2 regions of the Streptomyces sp. NPDC007025 genome follow, and region 1 is predicted to be linked to the other one. Evidence: riboswitches for the same ligand, from Rfam matches in the RefSeq annotation. Region 1 holds a riboswitch; the other holds the start of a gene.
What was found. Region 1 has a riboswitch for thiamine pyrophosphate ahead of thiC (phosphomethylpyrimidine synthase ThiC). Riboswitches for the same ligand answer to the same signal wherever they lie in the genome.
Positions count from the first base shown of each region.

Region 2: it holds a riboswitch for thiamine pyrophosphate, as region 1 does, so the genes downstream of both, thiO (glycine oxidase ThiO) here and thiC (phosphomethylpyrimidine synthase ThiC) in region 1, are expected to answer to the same signal.

Region 1 covers NZ_JBIAFT010000005.1:303,674-309,417, forward strand. The annotation lists gene ACFYMO_RS12410 (pyridoxamine 5'-phosphate oxidase family protein) at 1-819, shown strand, start outside; gene ACFYMO_RS12415 (NUDIX domain-containing protein) at 872-1,375, opposite strand; gene thiC (phosphomethylpyrimidine synthase ThiC) at 1,612-3,426, opposite strand; TPP riboswitch at 3,419-3,554, opposite strand; gene ACFYMO_RS12425 (YibE/F family protein) at 3,626-5,155, shown strand; gene ACFYMO_RS12430 (DUF5326 family protein) at 5,323-5,541, opposite strand.
Region 2 covers NZ_JBIAFT010000003.1:424,173-429,916, reverse strand. The annotation lists gene pknB (Stk1 family PASTA domain-containing Ser/Thr kinase) at 1-1,734, opposite strand, end outside; gene ACFYMO_RS08315 (thiazole synthase) at 1,910-2,707, opposite strand; gene thiS (sulfur carrier protein ThiS) at 2,715-2,933, opposite strand; gene thiO (glycine oxidase ThiO) at 2,930-4,150, opposite strand; TPP riboswitch at 4,148-4,261, opposite strand; gene ACFYMO_RS08300 (FAD-dependent oxidoreductase) at 4,518-5,711, shown strand.

The sequences.
Region 1 (5,744 bases):
CGTGCCGTGGTGCTGGACGACGCGGAACTGCGCCCCTCGGTACCGGACCTGCCACAGGACCCGGTACCCGGTCGGCGGGCCCTGTTGTGGGTGCGGGTCGAGGTGGAGGAGGCGTACATACATTGCGCCAAGCACATCCCCCACCTCCAGAAGGCCCCGCGCCGCGCGGCGCGCGAATGGGGCACCGACGACTACAAGCGCAAGGGCGGCGACTTCTTCGGAGCCGCCCGGGACGCCCGGGAGGGCCGGCGCGAGGTGACCGCCTCCGCGGAATCCCCGTCGCCGGGGCCGGTTCCCACGGCACCGCCGGTTCCCACGGCCTCACCCGCGTCGGTCTCCCAGCCCGCGTCGGCCTCCCCGCCCGCCTCGGCCTCCATCCCTGCGTCGGGACTCCCGGCCCCCGCCCCGGCCGTACCCGCCGTCCCGCCGGTGCCGCCGTCCGGCGGTTCGGCGCCGCTGTCCCCGCAGGCACCAACCGCCCCGGCGTCCCCGGCACCCGGTACCGGACCCACCGCCGTACCGGAGGACGCGGCCGCACGGGCGGCCGCCCTCCCGCCGCTGCCGCGGCGGCGAGAGGGCGCCGCCGCGGCGGCGCCGGCCGCGTCCTCCGCGTCCTCCGCGTCCTCCGCGTCCTCCGCGGTCTCGGCCGCCATCTCGGCCCGCTCGGGGAGCGCCGGGTCCGCCGAGCACGCCCGGGACGTCTCCGCCTGGCGGCTGGAGGCCGAGCGGGCGCTGGCGGAGGCGCAGCGGCGCGGCCGCCAGGAAGCGGAGCCGAGCGAACCACGGGAACCCGCGGCCTTCCAGGGCTGGTTCGGCTAGCGTGCGCACGCGGGCGGCGCCCCGGCGGGTCCGGGCGGCGCCCCGGCGTCGGTCAGCGGAGGTCGGGTGCGAGCAGCGCCTGGACCCCTTCGATGTTCGCGGCGAGATAGGCCCGCAGTCTCGGCGGGACGACCTCCACGGAGTTCAGGCCCTCCGGGGTGAAGGGGAGCCGTACGATCTCGTACTCTCCTTGCGGCTCCTCCACTTCGGGTCCGTGCCGTAGGCGCGGGTCGAGTGAGACGAGCCGGCACACGAAGAAGTGCTGTACCTTCACTCCACCCGGTGTCTCCACAGGGTCACTCACCGTGTCGACGAAGGCGGGCACCACATCGGTGATCGCCGCGCCCAGTTCCTCGGCCACCTCGCGGTGCAGGGCGTCCTCGACGGTGCGGTCCACGCCGGGCTCGACGCCGCCTCCCGGGGTGATCCAGTACGGCTCCTGGCCGGGCTTGGTGCGTTTGATGAGGATCAGTCCCACGGCGGGCGCCGGACCCTCCCCGGTGGCGAGGAGGATGGCGCGGGCAGTCCGCTTGACCACGGGGCGTTCGACGAACATGCAGGAGATTTGGCCCGCATCACGGCGCGTCAAACCCTCCGTTTTCCTCACTGTGCGTGTTGGATCGGAACATCACGCAATAGGTCCATATCCATAAGTGATTGGACACTGACGCTAAGTCAACTACTCTTGTCGTCCGCGCCGCCGCGCGCGTCGAGCCGGGCGGTTCGTGGCAGGAGGGGGGAGCCACGAACCGCCCTCGCGGCTCCCGCCCCCGCTCTACCGGTGCACGGGCCTCACGGGGCCATCGGCAGATACACCCGGTTGCCCGCCTCTGCGAACTCGCGGGACTTCTCCGCCATCCCGGCCTCGACCTCCTCCATCGTCGCGCCGTGCCGCTCGCGGATCTCCTGGGAGATCTTCATGCTGCAGAACTTCGGGCCGCACATGGAGCAGAAGTGCGCGGTCTTGGCCGGTTCGGCCGGCAGCGTCTCGTCGTGGAACGAGCGGGCCGTGTCCGGGTCGAGCGCCAGATTGAACTGGTCCTCCCAGCGGAACTCGAACCGGGCGTCCGAGAGCGCGTCGTCCCAGTCCTGCGCCCCCGGGTGGCCCTTGGCCACGTCCGCGGCATGGGCGGCGATCTTGTAGGTGATCACGCCCGTCTTGACGTCGTCCCGGTCCGGCAGCCCCAGGTGCTCCTTGGGCGTGACGTAGCAGAGCATCGCGGTGCCCCACCAGCCGATCATCGCCGCGCCGATGCCGCTGGTGATGTGGTCGTAGGCGGGCGCGATGTCCGTCGTCAGCGGACCCAGCGTGTAGAACGGGGCCTCCTCGCAGACCTCCTGCTGGCGGTCCACATTCTCCTTGATCTTGTGCATCGGCACATGGCCGGGGCCCTCGATCATGGTCTGTACGTCGTGCGCCTTGGCGATCCGGTTGAGCTCGCCCAGCGTGTCCAACTCGGCCATCTGCGCCGTGTCGTTGGCGTCCGCGATCGACCCCGGCCGCAGCCCGTCGCCGAGCGAGAACGTCACGTCGTAGGAGCGCAGGATCTCGCACAGTTCGCTGAAGTGCTCGTACAGGAAGCTCTCCCGGTGGTGCGCCAGACACCACGCTGCCATGATCGAGCCGCCGCGGGAGACGATGCCGGTCTTGCGGCGCGCCGTCAGCGGGACATAGCGCAGCAGCACCCCGGCGTGCACCGTCATGTAGTCGACGCCCTGCTCGCACTGCTCGACGACGGTGTCCTTGTAGACCTCCCAGGACAGCTCCTCGGCCTTGCCGTCCACCTTCTCCAGCGCCTGGTACAGCGGCACCGTGCCGATGGGGACGGGGGAGTTGCGCAGCACCCACTCGCGGGTGGTGTGGATGTTGCGGCCGGTCGAGAGGTCCATGACGGTGTCGGTGCCCCACCGGGTCGCCCACGTCATCTTCTCCACCTCCTCCTCGATGGAGGAGGTGACGGCGGAGTTGCCGATGTTGGCGTTCACCTTCACCAGGAAGTTCTTCCCGATGATCATCGGTTCGGTCTCCGGGTGGTTCACGTTGGCGGGCAGTACGGCCCGCCCCGCGGCGATCTCGTCCCGGACGAACTCGGGGCCGCGGTTCTCGCGGAGTGCGACGTACTCCATCTCCGCGGTGATCTCGCCCCGCTTCGCGTAGCCGAGCTGGGTGACGGCCGCGCCGTCCCGGCCGCGGCGCGGCTGGCGCGGGCGGCCCGGGAAGACGGCGTCGAGCCCCGCCAGATCGTCGGCGCCGCCGCGGACGACTCCGCCGCGCGGGCTGGTGTGCTTGCGGCCGTCGTCCTCGGGCCGCAGTTCACGGCCCGCGTACTCCTCGGTGTCCCCCCTCTGGATGATCCAGTTCTCGCGCAGCGGCGCCAGGCCGCGGCGCACATCGGTGTCGATCTCGGGGTCGGTGTACGGCCCGGACGTGTCATAGAGCGTCACGTCCCGGCCGTTGGTGAGGTGCACCCGTCGGACGGGGACCCGGATGTCCGGGCGCGACCCCTGCAGATATCCCTTGTGCGAGCCGAGCGCTTTCCCGGCCGCTTCGGCGTTCTCGGCCGCTTCGGCGTTCTCGGCGCGCGCGTGTGCATCCTGCGTGGTCATGAGACCCACTCCCTACGCCGGCATTACCCGGTAACAGGTTCGGCGGTCGGCGCAGCCGGTTCCGTGGTCCCTTCCACGGAGGTCAGCGCCCTCTCAGCCCCGTGCTCGGAGCTCCCGCGATGTGCAAAGGCGCCTCTACGCTAACGGCACACGGCCCGGACTGAACACCCCGCCCGGCCGTTCTTGCGATGATCGGGCGGTGACCCACACCGACCCCGCCGTCCCCGCACCCGAACCCGGCCGTGCCCACGGGCACGGTCCCGGACCCGGCCATGCGCCCGCCCATGACCACGGGCCCAGCCACGGCCGGGGCCACGGGCAGAGCCACGGCCACGGGCACAGTCACGGCCACGGGCCCGCCGAGCCGGTCTCCCGCCGGCTGCGGAAGGTCATCGCGGCGGTGCTGGTGCCGTTCGCGGCGGCCGTGCTGGCCGGGCTGGTGGTGCTGTGGCCAGGGGGCGTTCCGGGACACCAGCACGACCATTCCGGGGTCGGCTTCGACCGGCCCACCTTCACCGCCAAGGTCGTGGAACTGGCCGAGGTGGACTGCGGCAAGGCCAACGTCCGGCAGCCGTCCGGCTCCTCCGGCGGCGGTTCCTCCGGGCCGGGCGGCGGGGAACAGGGCGGCGAGGGCGGGGCGCACGAGCCGTGCCGGAAGGCCACCGTCGAGATCACCGAGGGCAAGGACAAGGGGCACACCTTCACCGAGGTCGTCCCGCCCGACGCCACCCGCAGCTACTCCGTGGGGCAGGGCGTCGTCGTCGCCTACGCCGCGAAGGCGCCGCGCGATCTCCAGTACAGCGTCGTCGACACCGCCCGCGATCTGCCGATGGTGCTGCTGGCCGGCCTCTTCGCCCTCGTGGTGGTACTCGTGGGGCGGCTGCGCGGAGTGCTGGCGCTGGTGGGACTGGTCATCAGCTTCGCCGTGCTGACGCTGTTCATCCTGCCCGCGATACTGCAGGGTTCCAATCCGCTGGTGGTCGCGGTGGTCGGCGGGAGCGCCATCATGCTGGCCACGCTGTATCTGTGCCACGGCCTGTCGGCCCGCACCTCGGTCGCGGTGCTGGGCACCCTGGTGTCGCTGCTGCTGATCGGGCTGCTGGGCTCGCTGTTCATCGGCTGGGCCGGACTGACCGGCAACACCGACGACCAGACCGGTCTGGTGCACGGGCTCTACCCCGGTATCGAGATCCGGGGGCTGCTGCTGGCGGGGGTGCTGATCGGCTCGCTCGGCGTACTCGACGACGTGACGGTCACCCAGACCTCGGCCGTCTGGGAACTCAAGGACGCCGACCCCGGGGCCGGTCGGCGCCGGATCTACCGGGCCGCCATGCGGATCGGCCGCGATCACATCGCGTCCGTCGTCAACACCCTGGTGCTGGCCTACGCGGGAGCGGCGCTGCCGCTGCTGCTGCTGTTCTCGATCGCGCGCAGCGACGTGACGATGGTAGCCACGAGCGAGGTGGTCGCCGAAGAGATCATCCGCACGCTGGTCGGCTCCATCGGCCTCGTCGCGTCGGTGCCGGTAACGACGCTGCTGGCCGTGCTCGTCGTCTCGGCGGACCGCAGGCGGCCCGAGGCGGCGGAAGCGGCCGGCCGTGCCGCCGGGGACGCGCCTCCGGGCGTACCCGCACCGGCGTCCGGCGTCCCGGTGTCCGGCGGCCGCCCCGCACCGGCCCGCGGCGCCGGGGTCACCGGCGGCCGGGGGAGGCGGCGGAAGCCGAAGTGAGCCGGGGCCAGGTACCGCGCCCCGCGCTCCGACCGTGAACCCGGACCCGGACCCGGGTCAGGGTCCGGACCCGGCGGCGGCTCCGCGGCACTCGCGTGGTGCCGGCGCCGTGGGCCCACCGCGGGCCGTCGCCACCCACCGCGGGGTGCGCCCGGTGCGGGCGGGGTTCACCAGCCGCTGCCCGAGGAGCCGCCGCCCTTGAAGTGGCGGACGAGGTAGACGACACCGCCGACCAGGGCGACGAAGATCAGCACCTTGAACAGCAGGCCGATCAGGAAGCCCACCAGGCTGGCGATCAGGCCGCCGAAGACGACCAGCGCGATCACCGGTATGACGATCCACGTGACCCACCACGGCAGGCCGGCAAGGGTGCCTTTCGCGTCCATGACTGTCTGCTCCGTCTCTGAGAGTTGGCGAGGGCTCTTCGCACCCTCTGCCCTCGATGCTAGAGCGGTCGGTGGGCCGATGGGCCGCTGCGGGCCCCTGTCCTCCCCTGAATCCGACCCTGAGTCGACCCTGAAGAACCGGCTCGGCCTTCGAGAGCCGGCTTCGGCCTCAGAGCCGGCGCGCCCCGGCAGCACCGGCTCGG
Region 2 (5,744 bases), on a different contig from region 1:
GACCTTCAGACCCGCGTCCTGAAGCTCCTGGGTCGCGTCGCTCCGCTTGTCGCCGACCACATCGGGCACCTCCACCGGCGCCCCCTTGGAGACGGTGAGGGCCACCGCGGCGCCGGGCCTGCGCTTGCTGCCCGGCTCGGGGTCGGTGGCGAGCACGGAGCCCCGCGCCGTCTCCTCGTCGAACCGCCGCTCGACCGTCCCCGGCTTCAGGCCGGCGTCCTCCAGCTTGCGGCGGGCGTCCGACAGCGGGGTGTCCTTGAGCTCGGGCACCTTCACCACGTGCGGGCCGCGCGAGACGGTCAGCGTGACCGTGCCGGTCTTGCGGACCCGCTCACCCGGCTCCGGGTCGGTGCCGATGACGTGGCCGCGCTCCACCCGCTCGCTGAAGTCCTCCTCCACCTTCACGTCCAGTCCCGCCTCCGAGAGCGTCTTGGTCGCCTCGGCGCGGGTGTCGTCCAGCACCGCGGGGGTCCGCACGAACTGACCGGAGTTGACGTACCAGATGCCCGTGCCGACCAGCGCCACCAGCAGCACGGCCAGGGTCACCAGCACCCAGCGCGGTTGCATCCTCCGCCGCCGGCCCCCGGCACCCGCGTCGGAGGAGCCGCCGGGCGGGTCGGACGGCGGCGGCGACAGCAGCGCCGTCCGGTTGAGATCCGCTTCCGGGGCCGGACCGGCGGCGGGACCCCCCGCGGGGCGCGGGATCACAGAGGTGTCGGCCTCGGACCCGGCGGTGGCGTGCGCGGCCGCCGCGGCGATGTCTCCGGAGATCCCCGAGACCCCCGAGAGCCGCGCCGCGTCCTCGGCCGGGCCGGTGCCGCCCTGTGTGGCCTGCGGTGGGACCGCGTCCAGCTCCTCGTCGGTGAGCTCCGCGCGGACCGTGCGGGCCCGCGCCAGCAGGGCGACAGCGTCCTCGGGACGCTGTTCGGGGGTGCGCGCCGTCGCCAGCGCCACCAGGCCGTCCAGCGCCGCCGCCATCCCCGGCACCGCGGCCGAAGGAGCCGGCATGTCCTTGTTCAGGTGCTGGTAGAGCACCTGCGCGGGCGAGCCGCCGGAGTGCGGCTTGCCGCCGGTGAGCATCTCGTAGAGCATGACGCCGCACGCGTACAGGTCCGTACGCGGCGTGGCCGTGCCGTCCTCGATCTGCTCGGGCGCCAGATAGGAGACCGTGCCCAGGATCGAGTCCGTCGTCGCGGAGGTCTGGCTGTCCACCGCCCGCACGAGGCCGAAGTCGGCGACCTTCACCCGGCCGTCGTCCCCTATCAGCACGTTCTCCGGCTTCACGTCCCGGTGCACGAGACCGGCCCGGTGCGCCGCGCCCAGCGCCGCCAGCACGGGTTCCAGGACGTCGAGCGCCGCGCGGGGGCGCAGGGCGCCGCGGTCCCGCAGCACGTCGCGGAGCGTGCAGCCCTCCACGTACTCCATCGCCAGATAGACATAGGTGCCGTCGGTGCCCTGGTCGAAGACCCCGACCACGTTGGCGTGCGCCAGCCGGGCCGCGGACTTGGCCTCCCTGATGAAGCGGGTCACGAACGTCTCGTCCGCGGAGAGGGAGGTGTGCATCACCTTCAGGGCCAGCACCCGGTCCAGCCGGGTGTCCACCGCGCGGTAGACGGTCGCCATGCCGCCGATGGCCACCCGGGCCTCGACGCGGTACCGGCCGTCGAGCACCTGTCCGACCAACGGGTCTCCTCGTCCGTAGGCAGGCGACGGGTCCTGGAGGGTGGTGTCCATTGCGCCGAGTTTACGAGGGAGGTGCGGCGGCGGGGTCGCGCGGTTGCGGGTTGCCGCTGTTCTGGGGCCGAACGGTGACACTCCGTGGCGCCCACCCGGGGGTGAGCGGCGCCGCCGAACGGCGCCGCCGGGGCGGTGCCCGGGGGCCCGGCTGCGGCCCCGGCGACGGGGGCCCTCAGCCGAAGTCCGGGCGCTCCGGGTCCAGCGCCGCGAGGCCCTCGGTGGGCGAGGACGCCTCGGCGAAGTGGCGGCGCGGGATGCGGCCCGCGCGGAAGGCGAGCCGCCCCGCCTCGACCGCGTGCCGCATGCCCTCCGCCATCAGCACCGGCTCCTGGGCCCGGGTCACCGCCGAGGCCAGCATCACCGCGGCGCACCCCAACTCCATGGCCAGTGCCGCGTCCGAGGCCGTACCGGCGCCCGCGTCCAGGATCACCGGCACGCCCGCGCGCTCGGTGATGAGCCGGAAGTTGTGCGGGTTGCGAATGCCCAGTCCGGAGCCGATGGGGGAGCCGAGCGGCATGATCGCCGCGCAGCCCGCCTCCTCCAGCTTCCGCGCCAGCACCGGGTCGTCGTTGGTGTACGGCAGCACCGTGAAGCCGTCGTCCACCAGCGTCTCGGCGGCCTCCAGCAGCTCGACCGGGTCCGGCAGCAGGGTGCGCTCGTCGGCGATGACCTCCAGTTTCACCCAGTCGGTGCCCAGCGCCTCCCGCGCGAGCCGTGCGGTGAGCACCGCCTCACCCGCCGTGTAGCACCCGGCGGTGTTCGGCAGCACCCGGATACCGTGCCTGTTCAGCACCGACAGCACGGAGCCGCCCACCGAGGGGTCCAGGCGCCGCATCGCGACCGTGGTCAGCTCGGTGCCGGAGGCCAGCAGCGCCCGTTCCAGGACGTCCAGGCTGGGCGCGCCCCCGGTCCCCATGATCAGCCGGGAGGTGAAGGCGGTGTCGCCTATGGTCAGCGGATCGTCGGCCATGGCCGGCTCAGCCTCCTTGGACTGCGGTGAGGATCTCGACGCGGTCGCCCTCGCCGAGCGGGGTCTGAGCCCAGCGGCCCCGGGGGATCACGTCCTCGTTCAGCGCCGCGGCCACCCCGCCCGGCGCGGCGGTGAGATCGGCCACGAGCCGGTCGAGGGTGAGACCCGGGGTCACTCGGCGGGGCTCGCCGTTGACCGAGACGGTCGTCGTCGGGGCGGAGGTCATACGGGCTGCTCCTGGGTCTCGCGGGAGTCTGCGGAGGCGAAGCGCTGCGGTGCGAAGGGCCGGGCCGGTGCGGGCAGCTCGCCCGTGGCCAGCAGTTCGGCGAGCACGTCGCCGGTGACGGGGGTGAGCAGGACACCGTGCCGGTAGTGGCCGGTGGCCAGGTGGAGCCCGGGCAGCGCGGTGGGCCCCAGCAGCGGCGCGTTGTCGGGGGAGCCGGGGCGCAGCCCGGCGCGGGTCTCGGCCAGTGGCAGCTCGGTGACGCCGGGCACCAGTTCGTGTGCGTCCCGCAGCAGCTCGTAGACGCCGCCCGCGGTGACGGTGGTGTCCCAGCCCAGTTCCTCACTGGTGGCGCCGACCACCAGTTCGCCGTCCGCGCGCGGCACCAGGTAGAGAGCGCCGCCGCGTACCACCGCGCGGACCGTGCGGGAGAGGAAGGGGCCGGCCGAGCCGCCGGGCATCCGCAGCCGCAGCACCTGCCCCTTCACCGGGCGCACCGGGGGCGCCACCCACGGGGGCAGGCCCTCCAGGGTGCCGCTGCGGGCGCCCAGCGCGAGCACCGTCTGCTCCGCGCGCAGCTCGGTGCCGTCCGCCAGCGCCGCCCCCGCGGCGCGGTCCCGCCGGTGCAGCAACCGCACCGCGCCGGAGCGCCGGAAGGCGACTCCCGCGCGCTCGCAGGCCCGCAGCAGCGCGGCGGCAAGTCGCCGGGGGTCGATCTGGTGGTCGCCGTCCACCCGGGCTCCGCCGCGCACCGAGGGCGCCAGCATCGGCTCCAGGCGGCGGCACTCGCGGCCGGTCAGCCACTGCGACTCCAGCCCGCACCGCTGCTGGAGCGCATGCAGCTCGCGCAGGTGGGCGCGGTCGTCGGCGTCGAGCGCGACCGCGAGGGTGCCGCAGGCCCGGTAGCCGGTGTCCAGGCCGGCGGCGTCCTCCAGTTCGGCGACGAACTCGGGGTAGCGTGCCGCCGAGGCGAGGTTGAGGTCCAGCAGGGTCTCCTCGCCGTAGTGCAGTTCGGTGACGGCTGCCAGCATGCCCGCCGCCACCCGCGCGGCGCCGCCGCCCGGTCCGGGGTCGGCCACGGTGACCGCAAGGCCGCGCTGTGCGGCCCGCCAGGCCGTCACCAGGCCGATCAGGCCGCCGCCGAGGACGAGCACGTCGGGGCTCGCCGCGTGGGTACCGGTTTCGGTGCCGTTTCCTGTGCCGTTTCCTGTGCCGCGCATGGGGCTGCCGCTGCTCCCTTCGCCGGAATGACCCGGATCAGGTTCGGACGGTCGGAGGCCGCCGCAGCCTCCCTCTCAGCCCGGTGCGTCCGGGCTCCCGCGTATTCATGACTACCGCGGCCCACCCTACTGCGGTGCGTGCGGCGCCGGTAAGGCGCGCCGGGGCCCCGCGGCGGGCGGCCCTGGGGAGGGCTCGAAGGAGCGTCGTCCGCCCACCGGGCAGACGGGGCTTTGCAGACATGACCTACGACCGCCACCGGAGGCCGTCTCCGTCCGGTGGCCGATGGCTCCGGGAGTCGACCGGCATACAGTGAGCGATGTGAGCGACAGTCAGAACCAGCAGCGGGTCGTGGTCGTGGGCACCGGTATGGCGGGTGTGCAGACCGCCGTGCAGCTCCGCGAACAGGGCTGGCCCGGCTCCGTGCGGCTCCTCGGGGCCGAACCGCACCCGCCCTACGACCGGCCCCCGCTGTCCAAGGCCGTGCTGCTCGGCAGGGGCGAGGAGGCGGAGGTGCCGCTCTTCGACATCGACTTCGCGGCGCTGGGGATCGAGCTGGAACTGGGCCGGACCGCCACCGGGCTGCGCCCCGGCGAGCGGCTGCTGGTCACCGACGCGGGCCCGGTCCACTACGACCGGCTGGTGCTGGCCACCGGCGCCGAGCCTCGCACCCTGCCCGGGAGCGAGGGCGTGCCCGGTGTCCATGTGCTGCGCACCCTGGACGACGCGCGGCGGCTGCGGCCGGTGCTGGCCTCCCGCGGCAGGGTCGTGGTGGTCGGCGCCGGGTGGATCGGCGCGGAGTTCGCCACGGTGGCCCGCGAATGGGGCTGCGAGGTCACCGTGGTGGAGACCGCCGCCGCACCGCTGCCGGGCGCGCTCCCGGCCGAGGTCTCCGCGCCGATGCGGGACTGGTACGCGGAGGCCGGGGCGGTACTGCGCACCGGCGCCGCCGTCGCCGCGGTCGAGCGCGGCGGGGTGCTGCTCGCCGACGGGACGCGGCTGCCGGCGGACGCGGTCCTGGTCGGGATCGGGGCCCGGCCCGCTACCGGATGGCTGGCCGGCTCCGGGGTGGCGCTCGGGCCGGACGGCTCCGTGCTGGCCGACGCGCGGCTGCGCAGCTCGGCCTCCGGCTGCTACGCGGTGGGGGACTGCGCCTCGTTCCCCTCGGCCCGCTACGGGGAGCGGCTGCTGATCCACCACTGGGACAACGCGCTCCAGGGCCCCCGTACGGTCGCGGCGAACCTGCTCGCCGAGGGGCACGCCGACGGCGAGCCGGAGAGCGTCGCCTACGATCCGGTGCCCTACTTCTGGTCCGAGCAGTTCGGCCGCTTCGTGCAGTACGTCGGCCACCACGCCCCCGGCGACGAGCTGGTGTGGCGCGGCTCGCCGCGGGACCCCGCCTGGAGCGTGTGCTGGCTGCGCGGCGAGCGGCCGACCGCGCTGCTGGCCGTCGGCCGTCCGCGCGATCTCGCGCAGGGCCGGAAGCTGATTCAGCAGGGCACAGCCGTGGACCGGGCCGTGCTGGGCGACGCGGCCGTGGCCCTGAAGAAGGCCGCGCGGTAGTGACCACCGGTTTCGGATGGCAGTCTGGAACCC